DNA from 3 places in the Pseudoalteromonas sp. R86517 genome. Region 1 is predicted to be linked to each of the others. Evidence: predicted binding sites of a transcription regulator. Region 1 holds the regulator's gene; each other region holds the start of a gene.
The links. Region 1 encodes sigma-54, which starts transcription at its own class of promoters, with help from an activator protein. Its sites were predicted from a motif close to GTTGGCACGNNNNTNGNNT; they were not measured.

Region 2: a site for sigma-54 is predicted at 3,301-3,319, ahead of SJY38_RS07670 (NarK family nitrate/nitrite MFS transporter). Genes of this name have one in related genera too.
Region 3: a site for sigma-54 is predicted at 4,365-4,383, ahead of flgJ (flagellar assembly peptidoglycan hydrolase FlgJ). Genes of this name have one in related genera too.

The regions. Positions count from the first base shown of each region.
Region 1 covers NZ_JAXHCB010000001.1:276,741-283,626, forward strand. Annotated here, with positions in the region: gene mgtE (magnesium transporter) at 1-1,168, opposite strand, end outside; gene SJY38_RS01240 (HPr family phosphocarrier protein) at 1,428-1,700, opposite strand; gene rapZ (RNase adapter RapZ) at 1,741-2,586, opposite strand; gene SJY38_RS01250 (PTS sugar transporter subunit IIA) at 2,606-3,058, opposite strand; gene hpf (ribosome hibernation promoting factor) at 3,063-3,350, opposite strand; gene SJY38_RS01260 (RNA polymerase factor sigma-54) at 3,378-4,877, opposite strand; gene lptB (LPS export ABC transporter ATP-binding protein) at 4,947-5,672, opposite strand; gene lptA (lipopolysaccharide transport periplasmic protein LptA) at 5,669-6,217, opposite strand; gene lptC (LPS export ABC transporter periplasmic protein LptC) at 6,207-6,761, opposite strand; gene kdsC (3-deoxy-manno-octulosonate-8-phosphatase KdsC) at 6,758-6,886, opposite strand, start outside.
Region 2 covers NZ_JAXHCB010000001.1:1,709,174-1,716,059, reverse strand. Annotated here, with positions in the region: gene modA (molybdate ABC transporter substrate-binding protein) at 1-629, shown strand, start outside; gene modB (molybdate ABC transporter permease subunit) at 616-1,302, shown strand; gene SJY38_RS07680 (ATP-binding cassette domain-containing protein) at 1,295-2,332, shown strand; gene SJY38_RS07675 (molybdopterin-synthase adenylyltransferase MoeB) at 2,370-3,128, opposite strand; gene SJY38_RS07670 (NarK family nitrate/nitrite MFS transporter) at 3,415-4,884, shown strand; gene SJY38_RS07665 (bifunctional protein-serine/threonine kinase/phosphatase) at 4,898-6,637, shown strand; gene SJY38_RS07660 (alginate export family protein) at 6,647-6,886, shown strand, end outside.
Region 3 covers NZ_JAXHCB010000001.1:703,031-709,916, forward strand. Annotated here, with positions in the region: gene flgE (flagellar hook protein FlgE) at 1-745, shown strand, start outside; gene SJY38_RS03050 (flagellar basal body rod protein FlgF) at 922-1,665, shown strand; gene flgG (flagellar basal-body rod protein FlgG) at 1,687-2,475, shown strand; gene flgH (flagellar basal body L-ring protein FlgH) at 2,496-3,179, shown strand; gene SJY38_RS03065 (flagellar basal body P-ring protein FlgI) at 3,191-4,285, shown strand; gene flgJ (flagellar assembly peptidoglycan hydrolase FlgJ) at 4,421-5,437, shown strand; gene flgK (flagellar hook-associated protein FlgK) at 5,439-6,886, shown strand, end outside.

The DNA of each region.
Region 1 (6,886 bases):
GCATAAAATCCCATTGCCAAAGCGCAATTACACTGGCTATAAGTATTGACCAAATAACCCCGTTTAATGCGCCTATCGCCAGCTCTTTAGCCATTAAAAATCGTTGGTTAGTTTGGTTAATATGGCCCACGGCAATACCGCGAATAACTAGAGTTAAAGATTGGCTACCTGCTACACCACCCATTGAGGGCACAATGCCATTGAGTACAGCTAAAATAGGTAATATATCTAAGGTGCTTTCAAAAAAGCTGGCCACAAAGGCGGCAGCTAAGGCTGTGAGTAAGTTAACGCCAAGCCATACTGAACGCTTTTTTGAGCTTTTTAAAACAGGAGCAAAGGTGTCTTCTTCATCATCAAGACCGGCAAGGCTTAATAAGCTGTGCTCTGCATCTTCACGAATAACATCAACAATATCATCAATAGTGACACGCCCAAGCAAGTGGGCGTTATCATCGACTACAGGGGCCGATATCCAGTTATGGCGCTCAAATAACTGAGCAACTTCACTTTCATCCATCGAAATAGGGATAGACTCACAGTCTTCATCCATTAAATCTTGAACAATTTTTTCAGGCGGATTAGTTAACAGTGTACTAAGTGATAATGCACCTAAAAAACAGTTATGTTTATCAACAACGTATAAATCATCGGTGCCCTCTGGCAGCTCACCGCGTAGCCTAATATAACGCAGCACAACATCAAGAGTAACGTCTGGGCGAATGGTCACCGTATCGGTGTTCATTAGCGCGCCTGCAGAGCGCTCTTGGTAAGATAAAGCTTGTGTAGCGCGTTCGCGGTCTTGCGTATCCATAGCGCTAACCACATCTTTGTACACGGTATCAGGTAGGCTACGCAGGACTTCACCTAAATCATCGTGGCCCATATCCTCAGTGGCCGCGGCAATATGCTCAGGTTCCATTTGTGCAATGATACCTAAGCGTACATCTTCAGAGAGCTCTTCTAGCACATCCCCTTGCACATCTGGGTCAACCAGTTGCCAAAGCATGCGTCTAATTTTATGCGGAGAGGATTCAAGCAGCAGTGCTGTATCACAAGGTGCTGTTTTTGCTAGCATGCGTCTTACTTGAACAAATTGCCCACTATTAAGTGATTTAGTCACTTGTTTTAGTTGCTGTAGTGGATAGTCTTGTTCAAACGCTTCTGGCATTGGCATCCTAAATATTTTTGTGTAATGGAAAGGTGTTTAGTAAGTGGTGTTGCCCACTGTCATTTTCTTTATTTTTTGTGCTAAACCCAATGCTGGGGCTAAATTAGTGTTTAAAATTAAGTAACCAAATTTAGCAGGGGCATGGCTTTATTACCTTAAATTAAAGCACTAAATTAGGCGAGTCGGAATACCCTAACTTACTAAATCTTTATAGTTCAGCCTGATAAGACTTTAACTTATAAGGCTATGGTGCTTTAAGTTATTCTTGTTCGTTAAATCGTTGTGCAATTAATTGCCCAACCGCATGCAAAGCTTGCTCTGAATCAGGGCCTTCACAGACTACTTTAACTTCTTTACCTTTACTGCTTTCAAGTAGCATTAAAGCTAATACGCTGTCGCCTGCGGCTTCTTTATCATCTTGGTGTAAGGTGATTTTAGCATCAAACTGCACAGCTAATTGCGCAAGGACCGTTGCCGCTCTGGCGTGTAAGCCTAATTTATTTTTTATTAAAAATGTGTCTTCACAGCGCATAAATTACTATACCTAAACTGAACAGGTTATTATTTTAAGGTTACTTTTCTTGCTCACGATGACGAATTTTGACATTCGGATGCGTCATAGCAAAGCTCTCACCAATGGCTTGCGCTAAATAAACCGAGCGATGTTGACCACCAGTACAGCCAATTGCAATAGTGAGGTAACTACGGTTATTGCGCTCTAAGTGTGGCAGCCAAGTTTGTACAAAGGTTTGAATTTGCCAAGTGAATTTTTGCACTATGCTGTGATTTGCCAAAAAATCTTTTACTGGTTGATCAAGGCCCGTAAGCGGTTTAAGTTCAGGCTCCCAGTGGGGGTTTGGCAAAAAGCGAGCATCAAAAACATAATCAGCTTCTTTAGGTATGCCGTGTTTAAAGCCAAACGATTCAAACGTTACAATAAGTTGCTTATCTTTTTTACCCAGTATTTTTTCGCGAATTGACTCTGCTAATTGGTGCACACTTAAATCGGTGGTATCTAGCATAAAGTCAGCGCGCGTTACGAGTACATCAAGCAGTTCTTTTTCTTTTTTTATTGCTAAATCAAGCGGCAGCGAATCGATGGATAAAGGGTGTAATCTGCGTGTTTCTGAAAAACGTTTGATCAGTGTTTGATCATCACTATCTAAATAAAACAGTGTGGGTTTAGCAAAGTCAGGAAGGTACTCGAGAATATCGTTAAATTCGTCTTGTTCTTTGGGGATATTACGAACATCTATACTAACGGCTATTTTGTCATAGTTATCTGAAACACTTCGCACTAAAGAGGGCAGTAAGTTGACCGGAATATTATCTACGCAATAATAGCCTAAATCTTCAACCACGCGTAAAGCAACCGACTTACCTGAACCAGAACGGCCGCTTATGATAATTAACTCCATTTATAGCCCTTAGTATTTACTACGATTGATCAACAATTACTTGATAAAGCTCTGCATCGGTTTTAGCACTACGCAGCTGTTTACAAAATTCTTTGTTGCTCAGTTTATCAGCTATGGTTGCCAGAGTCTTTAGGTGCTGTTGGTTATCGCCATCTGGTACGATGAGTGCAACAAAAATATCAACAGGGCAGTTATCAATAGCATCAAAGTTAACAGGCGTGTCGCTAACAAGTACTAAAGCCAGCGGCTCTTCTACGCCACCCATTCTGCCATGAGGAATGGCGATACCCCGGCCAATACCAGTACTGCCTAGCTTTTCTCTGCTTGCCAGCGCATTAAGAATATCTTGTTGTGGTAAGTAGGGGAGCTTTTCATGAGCAAGCTCACTGATAAACTCTAAAATTCTTTTTTTACTACTAAAAAGGACCGCAGCTTTGCTGCAGTCCTGGCATACTAATGTACTTAATTTCATAATATTAGTGTCTAGCAAGCTTCTCTTTATGTTTTATGACTTGACGATCGAGCTTGTCAATCAACGAGTCTATAGCGGCATACATATCTTGGTGCTCTGTTGAGGCAAATAAATCTGCGCCACTTACATGAATAGTCGCTTCTGCTTTTTGGTTGAGTTTTTCTACATCGAGAATGACATGCACATTGCTAATATGATCTGAGTGCCTTTCTAGCTTTGCAAATTTATTATTTACATAGTCTCTAAGTGAATCAGTTACTTCTACGTGACGACCAGTTAGGTTTAGTTGCATAAGCATTTCCTCTTTGTTTTTTACGTCTTATATCAAACTCTTTCTCTGATTTGACGGTGGAATAGCTAGCGATTCACGGTATTTTGCTATTGTGCGTCTAGCTACTTTAATTCCTTGCTCTGCCAATATATCCGCAATTTTACTATCACTCAATGGTTTAGCTGAGTTTTCCGCGGCAATTAGCTTTTTAATTAGGGCACGTATTGCGGTTGATGAACACTCTCCGCCGTTTTCTGTGCTTACGTGGCTTGAGAAAAAATACTTAAGCTCAAAAATACCACGTGGCGTATGCATATATTTTTGTGTTGTAACACGCGAAATTGTCGATTCATGCATTTCTACCATCTCAGCAACATCGTTTAAAACCATTGGCTTCATGGCTTCTGGGCCATGTTCAAAAAATGCCTGTTGCTGTTTTACAATACAGTTTGTTACCTTAAGCAGCGTGTCGTTTCTGCTTTCAAGGCTTTTTATAAACCATTTAGCTTCTTGTAAGTGAGAACGAATAAACTGGCTATCACCACTTGATTTTACGGTACGTGACATAGCCGCGTACTGACTATTTACGCGTATTTTTGGCATGCTATCTGGGTTTAGCTCTACCACCCAGCGGCCTTTTATTTTTTTAACCGACACATCCGGTATTACATACTCCGACTCTTCCCTTACTATTGTATCTGCAGGTTTTGGGTTGAGGGTATGTATTAGGGTCATGACCTCTTTAAGCTCGTCTTCTTTAAGCTTAGTCTTTTTCATTAATGTACGATAGTCGCGTGCCGCTAATAGATCAATGTGATCGGTTAAGATCATTTTTGTTTGTTCTATAAAAGGGGTGTCTTTATCAAACTGGTTTAGCTGAATGCACAAGCACTCTTGTAAACTGCGCGCGGCTATACCTACAGGGTCAAATAGCTGAATACGTTTTAAAACGGCTTCTATTTCATCAAGTTCAACTTCAACTTCGTCATCGTTTTCTTGGTTAAAGCTTTCTAAAATTTCTTCGCAACTTAGCGTTAAAATACCCGAGTCATCTACAGCTTCTACAATGGCAATAGCAATGGCTTCGTCAGTTGGGCTAAAAGGAGTAAGCTGAAGCTGCCACATTAAATACTCATGTAGCGTTTCAGTAGAGGCACCTTGATAAATAGACTCATCTTCTGGCATTGGGCCTGAGGATGCAGCAGGGGCTGCGCTCATGTACTCATCCCAAGTTACATCCATTGCCATATCATCGCTAACGGTGTCTTTATTTAAAGCTTCGCCACTGTCTTGCTCGTACTCGCTGGTTGTATCGTCAGCCGATGCGCTTACGGTTACATCATCCGTATCTGCTTTTTGTTCATTTTTTCCAGCCGACTCTTCCGTGTAATCTTGCTCTTCTACTTCTAATAGCGGGTTGCTATCAAGTGCTTCTTGTATTTCTTGCTGGAGATCCAATGTACTGAGCTGCAGCAAGCGAATCGCTTGTTGCAATTGTGGAGTCATTGTAAGTTGCTGGCCCATGCGCAGCTGTAATGATTGCCTCATGTATCTCTAACAATCCTTTTATGTTGTTATAATTAATATTAGCAGATGCTTGTAGGTGTGGCTTAAATGTTACAGCCTAAATTGCTCGCCTAAATAAACATCGCGTACAGTTTTGTCATTTAATACGTGTTCTGGGGTGCCAGATGCAATTAGCTCCCCATGAGAAACAATGTAGGCTTTTTCACAAACATCAAGGGTTTCTCTTACATTGTGATCGGTAATTAATACGCCAATGCCACGGTTTTTAAGATGCTCTATTATTTTCTTTATATCTAACACTGAAATCGGATCAACACCAGCAAAAGGCTCATCCAATAAAATAAATTTAGGGTTTGCTGCCAGTGCTCTGGCAATTTCTACACGGCGGCGTTCACCACCAGAAAGCGCCATACCTTGGCTATCGCGAATATGCTGAATACTAAATTCATCAAGTAAGTTGTTAAGCGTTTCTTCTCGTGCGGCTTTATTGAGCTCTTTACGCGTTTCTAAAATAGCCATTAAGTTTTGATAAACTGTCAGCTTTCTAAATATTGATGACTCTTGCGGCAAATAGCCAATGCCTAAGCGGGCGCGGCTGTGCATAGGTAATAACGTAATGTCGTTATCATCAATAGAAATTTTACCTTTGTCGCTAGGTACTAACCCTACAATCATGTAAAAGGTGGTGGTTTTACCTGCGCCATTAGGGCCCAATAAGCCAACAATGCTGCCGGCTTCTACTTCAAGGCCTACATTTTTTACAACTTGGCGGCCTTTATAGCTTTTTGCTAATAGTTCTGCTTTTAAGGTGCTCATGGTTGACCTTCGTTACCTGTTTTTTCTTTAATTTTTGCTTCAACAGGCACTAAAATTGTATGGACACGATCCGTAGAGTTTTCGTCTTTTTCTGCGCTAATAAGCTGCTGCTGCATGTCGTAGGTAATACTTTTAGCATTAATTTTTTGACCGGCTTGTGCGACTTCAGCATCGCCAACAAGCGTTAAAAAGCGCTTTGCTACGTCGTAACGTACTTCGTTTGCGCTGGCACTCATTACGGTACCGTCGTCTTGTTTTTCTTCGAAGTAGGCTGGGCTGCCAGTGGCAATAAGGAGTTGTTTGTTATCCCCTAAGTCTTCACGTTTATGTACTTCGAGTCGGTCGGCTGTAATTTTGCGATTACCATGCACAATTTCGACGTTCTTTTCAAAAATACCTACGTTTTCTTTAAGTTGGCCTTCTTGACGGTCTGCACTAATAGAAATTTGATTTGCTGGCGGTTGAGCAGCAGGCTCAGCAGCAGAGGCGCTAAATGCAAGCATTAGCGATGGGATAATAAGTATTTTAGTGAGTTTATTGGTCATAATATATTGTTCGCGTATGGTTAATTAGTTTTATTACTTCGGTTTTTAAATCGGCTTCAAGGCCTTTACCGACAATTTTTAAATTAGGCCCAGTGACAACCACTGGCTGCTCAGAGCGCATTGTTAGCGCTTTAATGTCGACTTCGATGTTATCGGCATCGATGTTATCTATCATGGCGTTATCAACTAAATTTTTAGCAACCACATTGCCTTCTAAAATAAGTTGTTTATCTTCGTAAAGCGTTGCTTCGTCTGCATTTATTCGCCATGTTTGCTTTTCGTTATACAAGGTGAAAATAGGTTTTTCAAAAAACGTAAAACCAAGCTGTTGGTACAGCTCCATTTTAGCCGCTGTGACTTTATGGCTTATTTTGCCTTGCTCGTCATAGGCTGTTTGCTTAAGCTCTATAGCGGTGTAATCGGGCTTTGCAATTACTTCAGGTTCTTGCTCTGGCGCTACATTGGTTTGGGTAAAATAAGGGTACCAAAGCCAAACCATACAGCCGATGAATAACGCACTGAGTATAACGCGTGCTGCATTCATGAACTGGTGCCTTGTGTTGTAAGCGCTATGCCATTCTCTAGCATAAGTAAGTCTGTGAGCTCTCTAACGGCGCCAAAGCCGCCAGGCATTTGCGTAGTGTAATGCGATAAGCGCTTAATAAGCGG
Region 2 (6,886 bases), 1.4 Mb from region 1:
AAACGCTGGTGACTAACCCAGCCCTGAAAAATATTAATATTAAAATATCAGCTGCTTCTAGCGGCGTATTACACTCTCAAATTATGCACGGTGCACCGTACGATATATTTTTATCAGCCGACGCTGCACGCCCACACGCACTGATAAAAGACGGCTTTGCACTCAAAAATAGCTTAACCACCTATGCGATAGGTTTATTAGCGCTGTGGCAGCCAAGCAACTCAGTTATTAATCATAAATTAGCCATTGCTAATCCAAGGTTTTCGCCATATGGGCAATCATCAGCGCATTATGCTAAAAACTATATAAAAACACCGTATGAATTTGTGTATGGAAATAATATTACCCATGCGTTTCAATTTGTAGAAACAGGCAATGCCGCTAAAGGCTTGGTCGCGCTATCTACGTTAAAGTCGGCGTATCGCAAAACTAAAAATAAAAAATATTTAAATTACACGCTTATCGAATCTGAAAAATACCCTGAAATAACGCAGCAAGGCGTTATCATAAGCGCTACTAAGCATTTAACGTCAGCTAAAAAGTTTATGGCTTTTTTAAATGACCCCTCAACCGCAAAAACATTATTAGAGCTTGGTTATAAAGCAAAGGAAAGTGATGTTAGCAAGTGATGTAACAGCGCTGTGGCTTACAATTAAACTTGCCTTTATAACGGCTGCTATTTTGTTGATTATATGCATTCCGCTTGCATGGCAGCTAGCCAGTTATAAAGGTAAGTTAAAGCCTATATTAGAAGCACTTATAGCAATGCCATTGGTGCTGCCGCCTACGCTAATGGGCTTTTATTTATTGGTATTGTTTTCACCTACTCATGCATTTGGCCAGTTTTGGTTTTGGCTCACGGGTACGCAGCTCGCGTTTAGTTTTCAAGGGGTGGTTATTGGTTCGTTATTTTACTCTCTCCCTTTTGTGATGCAGCCGTTACTGGCGGGCTTTAAACAAATAAATACTACTTATAATCAAGCTGCTATTGCCTTAGGATTAAGTCCATTTAAACGTTTTATGTATTTAACGTTACCGCTATTAAAGCCAAGCATAGGCAGTGCCTTTGCACTGGGCTTTGCCCATACATTGGGAGAATTTGGTTTAGTGCTAATGATTGGTGGCAATATACAAGGCGAAACCCAAGTGGTGTCTATTGCGTTGTACGACCATGTAGAGTCGCTTAATTATGGGGCTGCGCACCAATTGTCGTTGGTATTGCTAGCAATCTCGTTTGCGTGTTTAGTGTTGTTGTTTAAATTTAATAAAACCGTGATAAACGGAGCTGCTAATCGTGCTTAAAATACAATGCCATCAACGTTTGGACGATTTTGAATTACATGTTGATTTAGCTATAAATCAATTTGATATTTTAGGGGTGTTTGGCCCTTCGGGCTCTGGCAAATCGAGCTTATTACAGGCGATAGCAGGGCTTACGACAGCGCAAAATGTGTGTATAAATAATCATAATATTACCCATTTAAAGCCAGATAAACGCCTACTTACTTTACAGCTGCAGTCGTGCCCGTTATTTCCACATTTAAATGTAATGGGTAATTTACTGTTTACTCACAAGCATTGTAAAAATAAAAGTAATAACCTAACGCCTGATCAGGTAATTGATTTATTAGCACTAAACCCATTACTAAATCGTGATGTGTCGGGGCTTTCGGGCGGGGAGCGCCAGCGCGTAATTTTTGCAAGAACACTACTAAGTGGGCAATCTGTTGTTTTACTTGATGAGCCATTTAGCGCCTTAGATTGGTCAACGCGTTTTACTATGTTGGGGGCTGTTCAACAACTTAATAAATCCCATGGTATTAAATTTATTATTGTTAGCCACTCTTTAAAAGAGCTACTTTATTGCAGCGATACATTACTTCATATAGCGAAAGGCAACGTGCTCCAGTGCGGTGCAACACAAGAAGTGGTGCAAAGTATTTATACAAATAAGAGCCAAACGCCACTTAGTATACTTAGTTATAGTAAGCCTGAATTTAATGATGCTTTTGGTCTTTACCAGCTTACTCTTAGTAATAGCCAACAGCATTTATATGCAGTGCCTTCGCTGGTAAAACAAAACCATAAGTTAATTATAGAAAGCAGCCAAATAACCTACAGCAAAGTAAAACCAATTAACGAGAGCAGTGCAAACGTGCTAATAGGTATGCTTGAAAATGCTCAGCAGCTTGATGAGCAATGGCTACTTACAGTTAACGTAGATACGCAATTACTGTATTGCGCGGTGTCTAAAAGGCAATCGCAGCAAAGTGCTGTAAGCTTAGGCGAGCAGATTTATTTAACAATAAATAACCTAGAAACGCTAAGTTAGGCTCTAAGAAGCAGTCATGTATTTACCATGTACTAAATTAAGCGCTGCAAACAGGGCAGTGCTTATTTTTAACAATGTTAAAACGGTTAAACTCCATACTCAAACCATCTACAAGTAATAGCTGCTCGGTGAGTTTACTAGGCAGTCCTGCAATAATTTTAAGTGCTTCAGTCGCTTGAATACTGCCAATAAGCCCTACAATAGGGGAGAGTACGCCTGACTCTGAACAGCTTTGAGTTTGTTCGCCAAAGAGCTGTGACACACACCCGTAACAATGGCTATTAGGCGCCATTGTAAAGCAAGCTACTTGACCCTCTAACCTTATGGCAGAGCCCGAAACCAAGGGCGTACGGGTGTTATAGCAGGCGCTGTTGAGTAAATTACGTGTTGCTAAGTTATCAGTGCAGTCAATAACTACATCTACTTTGCTAAGTAGTTGTTCAAGCTGCGAGTTTTCATTTAAAAATTCATCAATAGTGTGGATCTCTATTTCATCATTTAACTGAGTTAACTGTTTTTTTGCACTGTGGGTTTTAAAGCACCCAACATCACTTTGTTTATAGAGCACCTGCCTTTGCAAGTTAGTTGCATCAACCACATCGTTATCTACAAGCGTTAACGTACCTACGCCCGATGCCGCTAAGTACTGCGCAACTGGGCAGCCTAATCCACCTAACCCCACAATAAGAGCATGACTTTGCCAAATTTTTTCTTGTCCATCTATATCAAGCTGAGGAAGCATAATATGGCGAGAATAGCGTAATTGCTGCTGATACGTTAAAGGGGGTTTTTGCATTAATGAGTTCTCGTAATTTTTTTTAACAATACCAATTAGTTAAAACCTAGAGCAAGTAAAGCTTAAAAATTCTTTGCACTGTTTACGCCCAACAAAGCTGCTTAAATAGTGCAAAGCGAAATAAATATTAATTCCCAAAAATATAAGTGACTGAAAAACCTACCTATTAATTGTTGGCTTAGTAATTGCTGAAAGCGGTTAACGTTAATTTAACAATCGTCGCAGTGTTATTACTACCAAAGTCGTACTCACTGCTTAAAATAATAATCGTTACAAGGAAAAAAACATGCAACCGAGTTCTGGGTTTAATCTCATATCGTTTAGCGGAAAAATGAAAATACTACATTTAAGCTGGATGGTGTTTTTTATCTCTTTTTTTGTATGGTTTAACCATGCTCCATTATTAGGGGCAATAGCGGGCTCGCTAGGTATAACTATGGCACAGGTAAAAACGCTGCTCATTTTAAATGTGGCCTTAACCATTCCCGCGCGTGTTGTTGTTGGCATGCTGACAGATAAGTTTGGTCCGCGTATTGTTTATGCCGCTTTACTTATTTTATGTAGCATACCGTGTTTTATGTTTGCTATGGCCACCACATTTGAGCAAGCCGCTATCGCGCGTTTTGCACTAGGCTTTATTGGAGCAGGCTTTGTAGTGGGCATTCGTATGGTGAGCGAGTGGTTCCCGGCTAATGAGCTTGGTACGGCAGAAGGTATTTATGGAGGCTGGGGTAATTTTGGCTCGGCTGCCGCTGCCATGTTACTACCTGTATTAGCGCTTATGTTTGGCGGCGACGATGGCTGGCGTTATGCCGTTGGTTTAACGGGCGTACTTAGCGTTATTTTTGGTGTTATTTGGTACATAAACGTAACCGATACACCAAAAGGGGGGACGTACTTTAAGCCTAAAAAAGTAGGCGCAATGGAAGTAACCAGTAAAGGTGACTTTGTATTATTGCTTATTATGAAATTACCTATGTATGGCGCACTGGCTTTACTTACTTGGAAGTTGTCTCCTACAGGCGCTAATTTAATTTCTGCCAATTTTGTTTTAGCCGTTTATGCATTTTTAGTGCTGTTATACGCCTACGAGGTATATAAAACCTTTGATATAAACAGACATATATTTAAACAACCCGTGCCAGAATCACACCGCTACGAATTTAAACAAGTAGCTGTACTTAATATTTTATATTTTACCACCTTTGGCTCAGAGCTGGCCGTTGTATCTATGCTGCCATTATTTTTTATGGAAGTGTTTGGCCTAGATATGGTGTACGCAGGTTTACTGGCCTCTGCCTATGCGTTTATGAATTTGGCCTCGCGCCCAGGTGGTGGTTGGATCTCAGATAGAATGGGCCGTCGTAAAACACTTATTGTTCTTACCTCAGGGTTAGCTGTTGGCTACTTTGTTATGGGCTTAGTTGACGCTAGCTGGCCACTTTGGCTTGCTGTAGCTGCTGCCATGGCGTGTTCGTTCTTTGTGCAAGCAGGTGAGGGAGCGGTTTTTGCTGCTGTGCCACTTATTAAACGTCGCTTAACAGGGCAAATTGCAGGTATGACAGGCGCTTACGGTAACGTTGGCGCGGTGGTGTATTTAACGGCGCTCTCATTAGTGGATTACCAAACGTTCTTTATGATTATTGCTGCCAGTGCATTGTTAGGTTTAGGGGCGTTATTTTTCATGAAAGAGCCAGATGGGCACATGACAGAAGTAAACGAAGATGGCTCTGTTGAACTTATTTCAGTGACTTAAGGCAGCGTTAACCATGTTTGATGAAACCCAACACGCTCAAGTTCGTAATAATACGCTAGATGTTTCTTTTGGTGGGCACAGTGCCGCGGGCATAAAAGATGAAAATCAAGATGCGTTTGCTGCTTTAAATACTGAGCACGAACAACAAGAAACAAAAGGCGCTATTGCGTGCTTAGCAGATGGGTGTTCATCAGCTAAAAATGCCAAACAAGCATCGCAGCTCAGTGTTACTCATTTTATAAATGAGTATTTAAATACACCCGACAGCTGGGCGGTCAAAAAATCGGTTTCTAAGGTTTTAGCTAGCTTAAATCAGTGGTTATATTCGCAATCAGTCAACTATAACCACTTAGGGCAACGCCAAGCAGATTGGATGACCACCTTTACGGCGCTTATATTAAAATCAGCTACGGGGTATATATTTCATTTAGGCGATACTCGCATTATGCGTTTACGCGATAATCAAATGGAAGCGATAACGCGGGATCATAAAGTAAATGATACGCTCACTCGTGCTTTAGGCGCGCAGTCACATCAAGAAATTGATGTTTACGAAGTTGACCTAAAAGCCGGTGATATTTACATACTGACTTGCGATGGTGTGCATGATGTATTGCCCTATACTGAAATTGCCAACGAAATAAACGCCCATAACAACTTAGAGCAGGCAGCAAAGGCCATTACCTCACGGGCTATAGCACAAGGCAGTGATGATAATGTGAGTTGTTTATTAGTGAAGGTAAATAGCATTGCGCAGCAAAATCTAGATGAGCTTTATCAATCGTTAACGCAGCGAAAAATACCACCCGCATTAGAGGTTGGCCAAATAATTGATGGATATACGGTTATTCGTAAAATCAACGAAAGCAGCCGATCGCACATTTATTTGGTACAGCAAGCACCTGATGCACCTCCCGTTGTATTAAAGGCACCCTCGGTTAATTTTGAAGACGATATACACTACCTTCAAGGCTTTATACGCGAAGGGTGGGTAGGGCAACGTATTAATCATCCTAATGTAATGAAGGTTTTAAATACGCAATCGCAAAGCCGATTTTTATATCATATTTGCGAGTACATGGACGGACAAACCCTCAGTGACTATAAGCACGACGTCCCTTATTTAGAAATAGCGCAAGTGCGCAGTATTGTAGAGCAAATAGTGCATGCGCTAAGGGCTTTTCAGCGATTAGATATGGTACATCGTGATTTAAAGCTCGATAACGTGATGATAGATGCTCACGGTAAAGTTACGTTAATTGATTACGGTACTGTAAGTGTTGCGGCTATGGATGAGTCGGTTAAGCAAATAGCCGATGACTGCCCGCAAGGGACTATAGATTATACGGCTCCTGAAACACTTATTTCGCTGCACGCCGATTTTAAAAGCGATATGTTTTCGCTTGGGGTGATTGCTTATGAGTTATTGTGCTCGAAGCTGCCTTATAAAACATTACCGGCAAGTCATACCCCTATTGATTACAGCCACTGGCAATACACAAGTATTCGCAAGTACCGAGCCGATATACCCTTTTGGTTAGATCAGGCTTTAATGAAAGCACTTGCGCCAAAACCAGCGCTCAGATACCACGCATTTTCTGAGTTTTTAACAGATATTAGTAAACCTAATCCACATTTACAGAGCTCAGCCAACAAAATTTCAATAATGAAACGCGATCCAGTATTACTCTGGAAGAGCATTTCGCTGTGTTTATTTATCATTTTATTGTGCGTGCTCATAATTAAAAACTAAGAGACCAACATGTTAAATTATAAAAATAACTTACCTATTATTTTAATGATAGGGTGCATTGCTGCGCCTTCTATTAGTGTTGCAGCGCAAACCGACCTTAATTTTAGGCTGCGTTATGAAAGTGCAGAGCAAGATAACGCACTAAAAGATGCCAGTAGCTTAACGCTGCGCACACGCCTTACTCATAAAACCGATGAAGTGAATGGCTTTTCTGCTTTATTAGAGGTCGAAGATAGCCGAAGCATATTA
Region 3 (6,886 bases), 430 kb from region 1:
TTTTGTAAAAGAAGAAGATGCAGCTGCAGGTGGTACAGACAATAGCTGGGAAGTATACGCTACGCTTGATGGTAAAGTGGTAAACGGTACATCTGGTGCAGAGCAAACAACTACACCATATACACCTATTACCACACTTGGTTTTGATTCTAGCGGTTTACCCGCCACAACAGATGGTGTAGCAAATACTAACGCCACCACGTTTGATGAAATTAATTTACCGGCAGGTGCAGGTACTGGTTTATCGTCAATGCTTGATAACGGCGCAACATTCCCAAGTACAGGTATTGAGCTAAACTGGCGTGATGAAAACAACACAGCTGGCCGTATTCCAACTCAGTACTCAAGTGGCTTTGAAGTAAAAGCACTTGACCAAGATGGTTCTACAGTGGGTCGTTTAGCGGGTATTGATATTGGCACAGACGGTAAAATTGTTGCCTCATACAGCAATGGCGATTCAACCTACTTAGGCCAAGTTGCTATGGTTCGCTTTCCAAACTCTCAAGGCCTTTCGCAAGTAGGCGATACCAGCTGGAAGCAAAGCATTGACTCTGGTGAGCCAGTGGCCGGTGAAGCAGGCTCGGGCACTTTTGGTAGTATTAATTCATCCGCGCTTGAGCAATCTAATACCAACTTAACAAACGAATTAGTTGATTTGATTACCGCTCAACGTAACTACCAAGCGAACTCAAGAGCGCTTGAAGTTAACTCAACAATTCAGCAAAGTATTTTGCAGATTCGATAAGTTAACCTTATTTTTGGTTAAGACTCTGAGGCTGCATTTTTGCAGCCTTTTTTGTAGCTATGTCGCTAAAACTAGTCTAGCTGAACCGTTCAATACCTTCCTTATATTGCGTCAAATTTAACCTGGCATCTATTTTGCATTTATCAACTCAGAGATTTTTTATGTGAGTCGATGTTATGGACAAAATGGTCTACATTGCAGCCTCTGGCGCTAAGCAAAGCCTACAAGGGCTTGCACTTAAAGCCAATAATTTGGCAAACGCAAACACCACGGGTTTTAAAGCTGACTTTGCGCAAGCGCGCTCTATGCAAGCATTTGGCGAGGGCTTGCCAACGCGCGTGTTTTCAATGCAAGAGCGACCAGGTTCTAACATGACCTCTGGCGGCATAATCGAAACAGGGCGAGATTTAGATATTGCCATGAGCGATAACGCCTGGCTTGCGGTTCAAGATGACTCAGGAAACGAAGCCTATACAAAAGTAGGCACGCTAAACATTACTGCGCAAGGTATGTTGGTAACAAGTCATGGTCGTCAAGTTATTGGCGAAGGTGGCCCCGTAATTTTACCGGTTCCTATTGAAAAAATAAGTTTTAGTGAAGATGGTGCCATACAGGTTCGCCCCCAAGGCGCGCCTGCAAATTTTTTAGAAGAAGTAGACACGCTGCGCGTTGTTGAAGGAAACAGCAGAGAGCTTGAAAAAGGCAACGATGGTTTATTTAGACCTGTACCTGGGCAAACCGTCGATACCTCTGCAAATGTAAAAGTGTTAAGTGGTGCACTGGAAATGTCTAACGTTAATCCAGTTCACGAAATGGTCGATATGATCAACCACCAACGTCAATTTGAGTTACAAGTAAAACTAATGAAAACAGCTGAAGAGATTGACGAACGTCAAGATCAGTTGATGCGCATAGTTTAACTTTAAAATGAGGGCATACTTATGAATCCTGCATTGTGGATAAGTAAAACAGGGCTAGACGCTCAACAAACTGATATTTCAGTTATTTCAAATAATTTGGCGAATGCCAGTACCGTAGGTTACAAAAAGAGCCGCGCTATTTTTGAAGATTTACTGTATCAAAACATCAACCAGCCTGGCGGGCGCTCTTCACAAGATACCGAGCTGCCATCTGGCCTAATGCTAGGTGCGGGTGCAAAAGTGGTTGCTAACCAAAAAGAGTTTACGCAAGGTAATATGCTCACCACCGAAAACTCACTCGATTGGATGATTTCAGGCGAAGGCTTTTTTGAAGTGCTGCAACCCGATGGCAATATAGCGTATTCGCGTAATGGGCAATTTACTACCGATGAAGACGGCCGCATTGTTACCTCAGGTGCAGGTTTTGTTGTTCAGCCCGAAATGAATGTACCCGATGATGCGCAATCAATTACAGTCTCTCAAGATGGTGAAGTATCTGTACGCGTTGCAGGGCAAGCCGATAACGTGGTAATTGGCCAGCTAACAATTAGTGACTTTATTAATCCATCGGGTCTTGAGCCAATTGGTCAAAACCTTTACACCGAAACCGCTGTTAGTGGTGCGCCTGTTCAAGGTAATCCAGGCGTAGAAGGCTTAGGTACTATTATTCAAGGCTCACTTGAAACATCAAACGTTAATGTAACGGAAGAATTGGTAAACCTTATCGAAACTCAACGTGTTTACGAAATGAACTCAAAAGTAATCTCGGCCGTTGACGAAATGATGAGCTACATCAATCAACAGTTATAACCGTGCACAAGGGGATAGTTATGCGTAATGTTATTTTATTTGCAGCAGGCACCTTATTTTTAAGTGGCTGTGTTTCTACGCAAAATAGTGAAGTGGTTCAAGATGACCCCTACTACGCACCCATGTACCCAGAGCCTGTAGCAGAGCCTGTTGTTGCAACGGGTTCGTTGTTTAACACCAATACATTTAATGATTTGTATTCAGACAAAAAAGCACTTAGAACCGGCGATATAATTACCGTTAAGCTTGAAGAGTCAACACAAGCTACAAAAGCCGCTAAAACCGAAACCGATAAAGAAACCGAAGCCAGCCTAGACCCCGTTATTGGGTTAGGTGGTTTACCAGTCAATATAGGTGGCGACAGTATTCAGTTTGGCATTGGTAGTGATTCATCATTTACCGGTGACTCTAAATCAAATCAGTCAAACAGTTTAGTGGGTGATATCTCGGTGAATGTTATGCGTGTTTTACCCAATGGTAATTTAGTTATTCGTGGTGAAAAATGGCTAACACTTAACACCGGCGAAGAGTTTATTAGGCTCGAAGGCCTTGTACGTCCGCAAGATGTAAGCGCCGATAACACGGTTGAGTCGAATAGAATTGCCAATGCCCGAATTCAATATTCAGGTAAAGGACAAACACAAGAAGCGCAAAGCCCAGGGTGGTTAACACGTTTCTTTAGTAGCTCGTTATTTCCGTTTTAGAGGATAGTAGTATGAATAGCATTAAAGCGTTTATTTTGATCATACTGCTAGGCTGGCAATTTTCTGCCAGCGCCGAGCGTATAAAAGATGTCTCTATGGTTGAAGGTGTACGTGCCAATCAATTGGTAGGCTATGGTTTAGTGGTGGGGCTACCTGGTACAGGGGAGCAAAACTCTTACACGCAACAAAGTTTTAGAGGCATGCTAAACAGTTTTGGTATTACGCTGCCTTCAACACAAAGCCCTAAAATTAAAAACGTAGCAGCAGTGGCAGTCCATGCTGAGCTTCCGCCGTTTAGAAAGCCGGGTCAAACAATTGATATTACGGTATCTTCTATTGGCAGTGCAGGCAGTTTACGTGGCGGCACCTTGCTCCAAACTTTCTTAAAAGGGGTGGATGGAAACGTATACGCTATAGCACAAGGTAGCCTAATTGTGGGAGGTTTAGGAGCACAAGGGCTTGATGGCAGTAAAGTGGTCATTAACACCCCGACAGTTGGCCGCGTACCTAACGGAGCCACTGTTGAACGCGAAGTTAAAAGCCCTTTTATGCAAGGCGACTACATTACTTTTAACTTAAACCGCCCAGACTTTACAACGGCAAAACGTTTAGAAGCAACAATTAACAATTTGGTAGGCCCTAATAGTGCACAAGCTATTGACGCTGCCTCAGTACGCGTTATTGCACCACGTGATGCATCGCAACGAGTGTCTTATTTATCAACGCTTGAAAACCTAGAGTTTAAGCCTGCTGACACTTCAGCCAAAATTATTGTTAATTCACGTACGGGAACGATTGTCATTGGCAAAAATGTGAAGCTACAGCCTGCGGCAATAACCCATGGCGGCCTAACAGTCACAATTGCTGAACAGCAAAATGTAACGCAGCCTAATCCGTTAGCAGAAGGCGAAACTGTTGTTACACAGCAAAGTATTATTGACGTTAATCAAGATGATTCTCGTGCGTTTGTATTTAACCCCGGCGTTAGCTTAGATGACTTAGTGCGTGCTATAAATGAAGTAGGCGCAGCACCTGGAGACCTAATGGCTATTTTAGAAGCGCTTAAAGAAGCGGGTGCAATTAACGGACAGCTTGTTGTTATTTAGTTAGTTTTTAGAATATTTACCCTTCTACATAAAGCTTAAGTACTCAAAAGGTACTTAAGCTTTTTACTGTTTACCTTTCTTTGGCTCAATTTTTGCATTTCTTAAAGCATTATTCATTTTTGTGTCAAAAAGCTGATGGAAACAAATCACCTCGATAAGCAAAACTTTTTTGATTTAAGTAATCTTAATACTTTACGTCAAGACGCTTTAAACAGCGGTGATGCATCTACTGATGCCTCTAAAGCGGCGCTAAAAAAAGCAGCGGCACAATTTGAAGCTATTTTTACCCAAATGCTTCTAAAAGGGATGCGTAAAGCGAACGAAGCATTTGAAGATGAAGACAGTCCGTTTAACTCGAGCGGTGTAAAGTTTTTTGAAGAAATGCACGATCAGCAGCTCTCTTCTGAGCTTTCATCAAATGGGTCTTTGGGTTTGGCTGATTTAATTGTTCAGCAGCTCTCACCAGAGGCTGAGAACTTTATGCCTGGCTCAGTATTAAGAACTACTAACGACTTTATGAGTGATAAACGCGCAGGCTCTGAACTGCCGCACGAAAAGGTGCACAGTGTAAAGCAAGCAAATAAAGATGACTTAGTAGTCAGCAGTGCGGCAACACAAACGAAAACCACAACACAGCCTACACAGCAGTCGTCGTTTAATAATGCTGAAGAGTTTGTTAGTGCAGTGTGGGAGCATGCTAAAACAGCGGCCGAAAAAATTGGTTTAAACCCTGCAGTAATGGTGGCCCAAGCGGCACTTGAGACGGGGTGGGGTAAGCATATTATTAATAAAAGCGACGGGAATAGCTCAAATAACCTGTTCAATATTAAATCAGATAAAAGCTGGGAAGGCGATAAAGCAAGTAAAGTAACGCTTGAATTTGAGCAAGGTACCCCTGTTAAAAAACAAGCAAGTTTTAGAGCTTACGATTCTATAAAAGAAAGCGTGAACGACTTTGTCGATTTTTTAACGCAAAACCCACGCTACGAAGAAGCATTACAAAAAACAGCACAGCCAAACGAATTTTTAGATTCGCTACAAAAAGCAGGCTATGCAACCGATCCTAATTACGCGAGTAAAATAAAAAAAGTGCTAAATAGCAGTGAGCTTAAAAATATTGCAACAAGCGCGTTTACCCAAGGAGTGAAGTAATATGTCGTTTAGTTTATTAAATATTGCCAGTGCTGGGGTGCGTTCAAGCTCTGAGCTGTTGCAAACGACCAGTAAAAACATCACCAATGTAAATACAGAAGGCTACGTTCGTGAGCGCACTGAATTTACCACTATGGTTGATAACCAAGTAGGTCGCGGCGAAACATACAGGTTATTGAACGAGTTTGCCCAGTCGCAGTTAAACCGCGACACGTCAAATAAATCGTTTTTTGATCAATTTGTAACAGAAGCCAACCGTGTTGATACTATTTTTTCAGAAGAGTCTAATAACTTATCAACGGGCATAAATTCATTATTTAATAACGTGCAAGAGGCGCTAAATCAGCCGTCTTCAACAGTTGCTCGCTCATTAGTAATGACCGATGCGCAAAGCTTAGTTGATCAAATGGATAGGCTTTCGGGTATCGTGCTTGAGCAACAAGGTATAGTGAATGAGCAGCTTGAGATTTTTTCTGAAGAAGCCAACTCACTCATCCAAAATATAAATACGTTAAACCAAGAAATTGCAGTCGTAAATGGCACAAATAACGCCTCTGACGCAAGCTCTATTTATAACCAGCGCGACTTAGCGATTCGTGAATTATCAGAGCTTGTTGATATAGAAACACTTGATGGCCCTAATGGCGAAAAACTCGTCTTTATGGGCAGCGGTGAATCTTTAGTTATGGAAAACGGTACATTTAACTTGTTTTCACTGTCGGGCGACCCCGATCCTAATTTTAAAGAATTGACGCTTGACGTTAATGGCGGCAAAGCTGTGCCGCTAGAAATAGATGCAACTAAATTAAAAGGCAAAATTGGCGGCTTGCTGGCTTTTAGAGACGACATACTTGTGCCTGCACAAAATCAAATTGGCCAAATGGGATTGGCAATTGCTGATGCGTTCAACGAGCAAAATAAATTGGGTATGGATGCTAACGGTGAGCTAGGCGGTGATATATTTAATATACCTACCGTGGGTGCTCATGCATACCAAGCTAATACCGGCGGCGCTAGTTTAACGGCCACGCTTGAGGCTGGTAAAGGTAGTGAACTGCCTGCCAGCGACTTTATAGTTACTTATACCGCTAATGCAAATGAAGTGAGCATTCAGCCTATAGATAATAAAGGGGAGCCGATAGGCAGCGCTTCTTTAGCGACGATACCGCCATCAGGTGTTATTGACTCAGATGACATTACGAGTGGGGAGTCGTTTGGTTTACAAATTGATGTAGCAGGTACAGGTAATACAGGTGATCAGTTTCAAATTAAACTTAACTCTGAGGCGGCAACCAGTATTTCCCTTGCGACAAGCCGCGGTGAAGACTTAGCACTGGCATCGCCTATTCGTACAGCTAACAGCATAGATAATGTAGGTACAGCGACTATTTCAGCCGGAGAAGTAACTAGTGTTACCTCGGGTGGCTTTAACACTACCCCTGGTTTAGC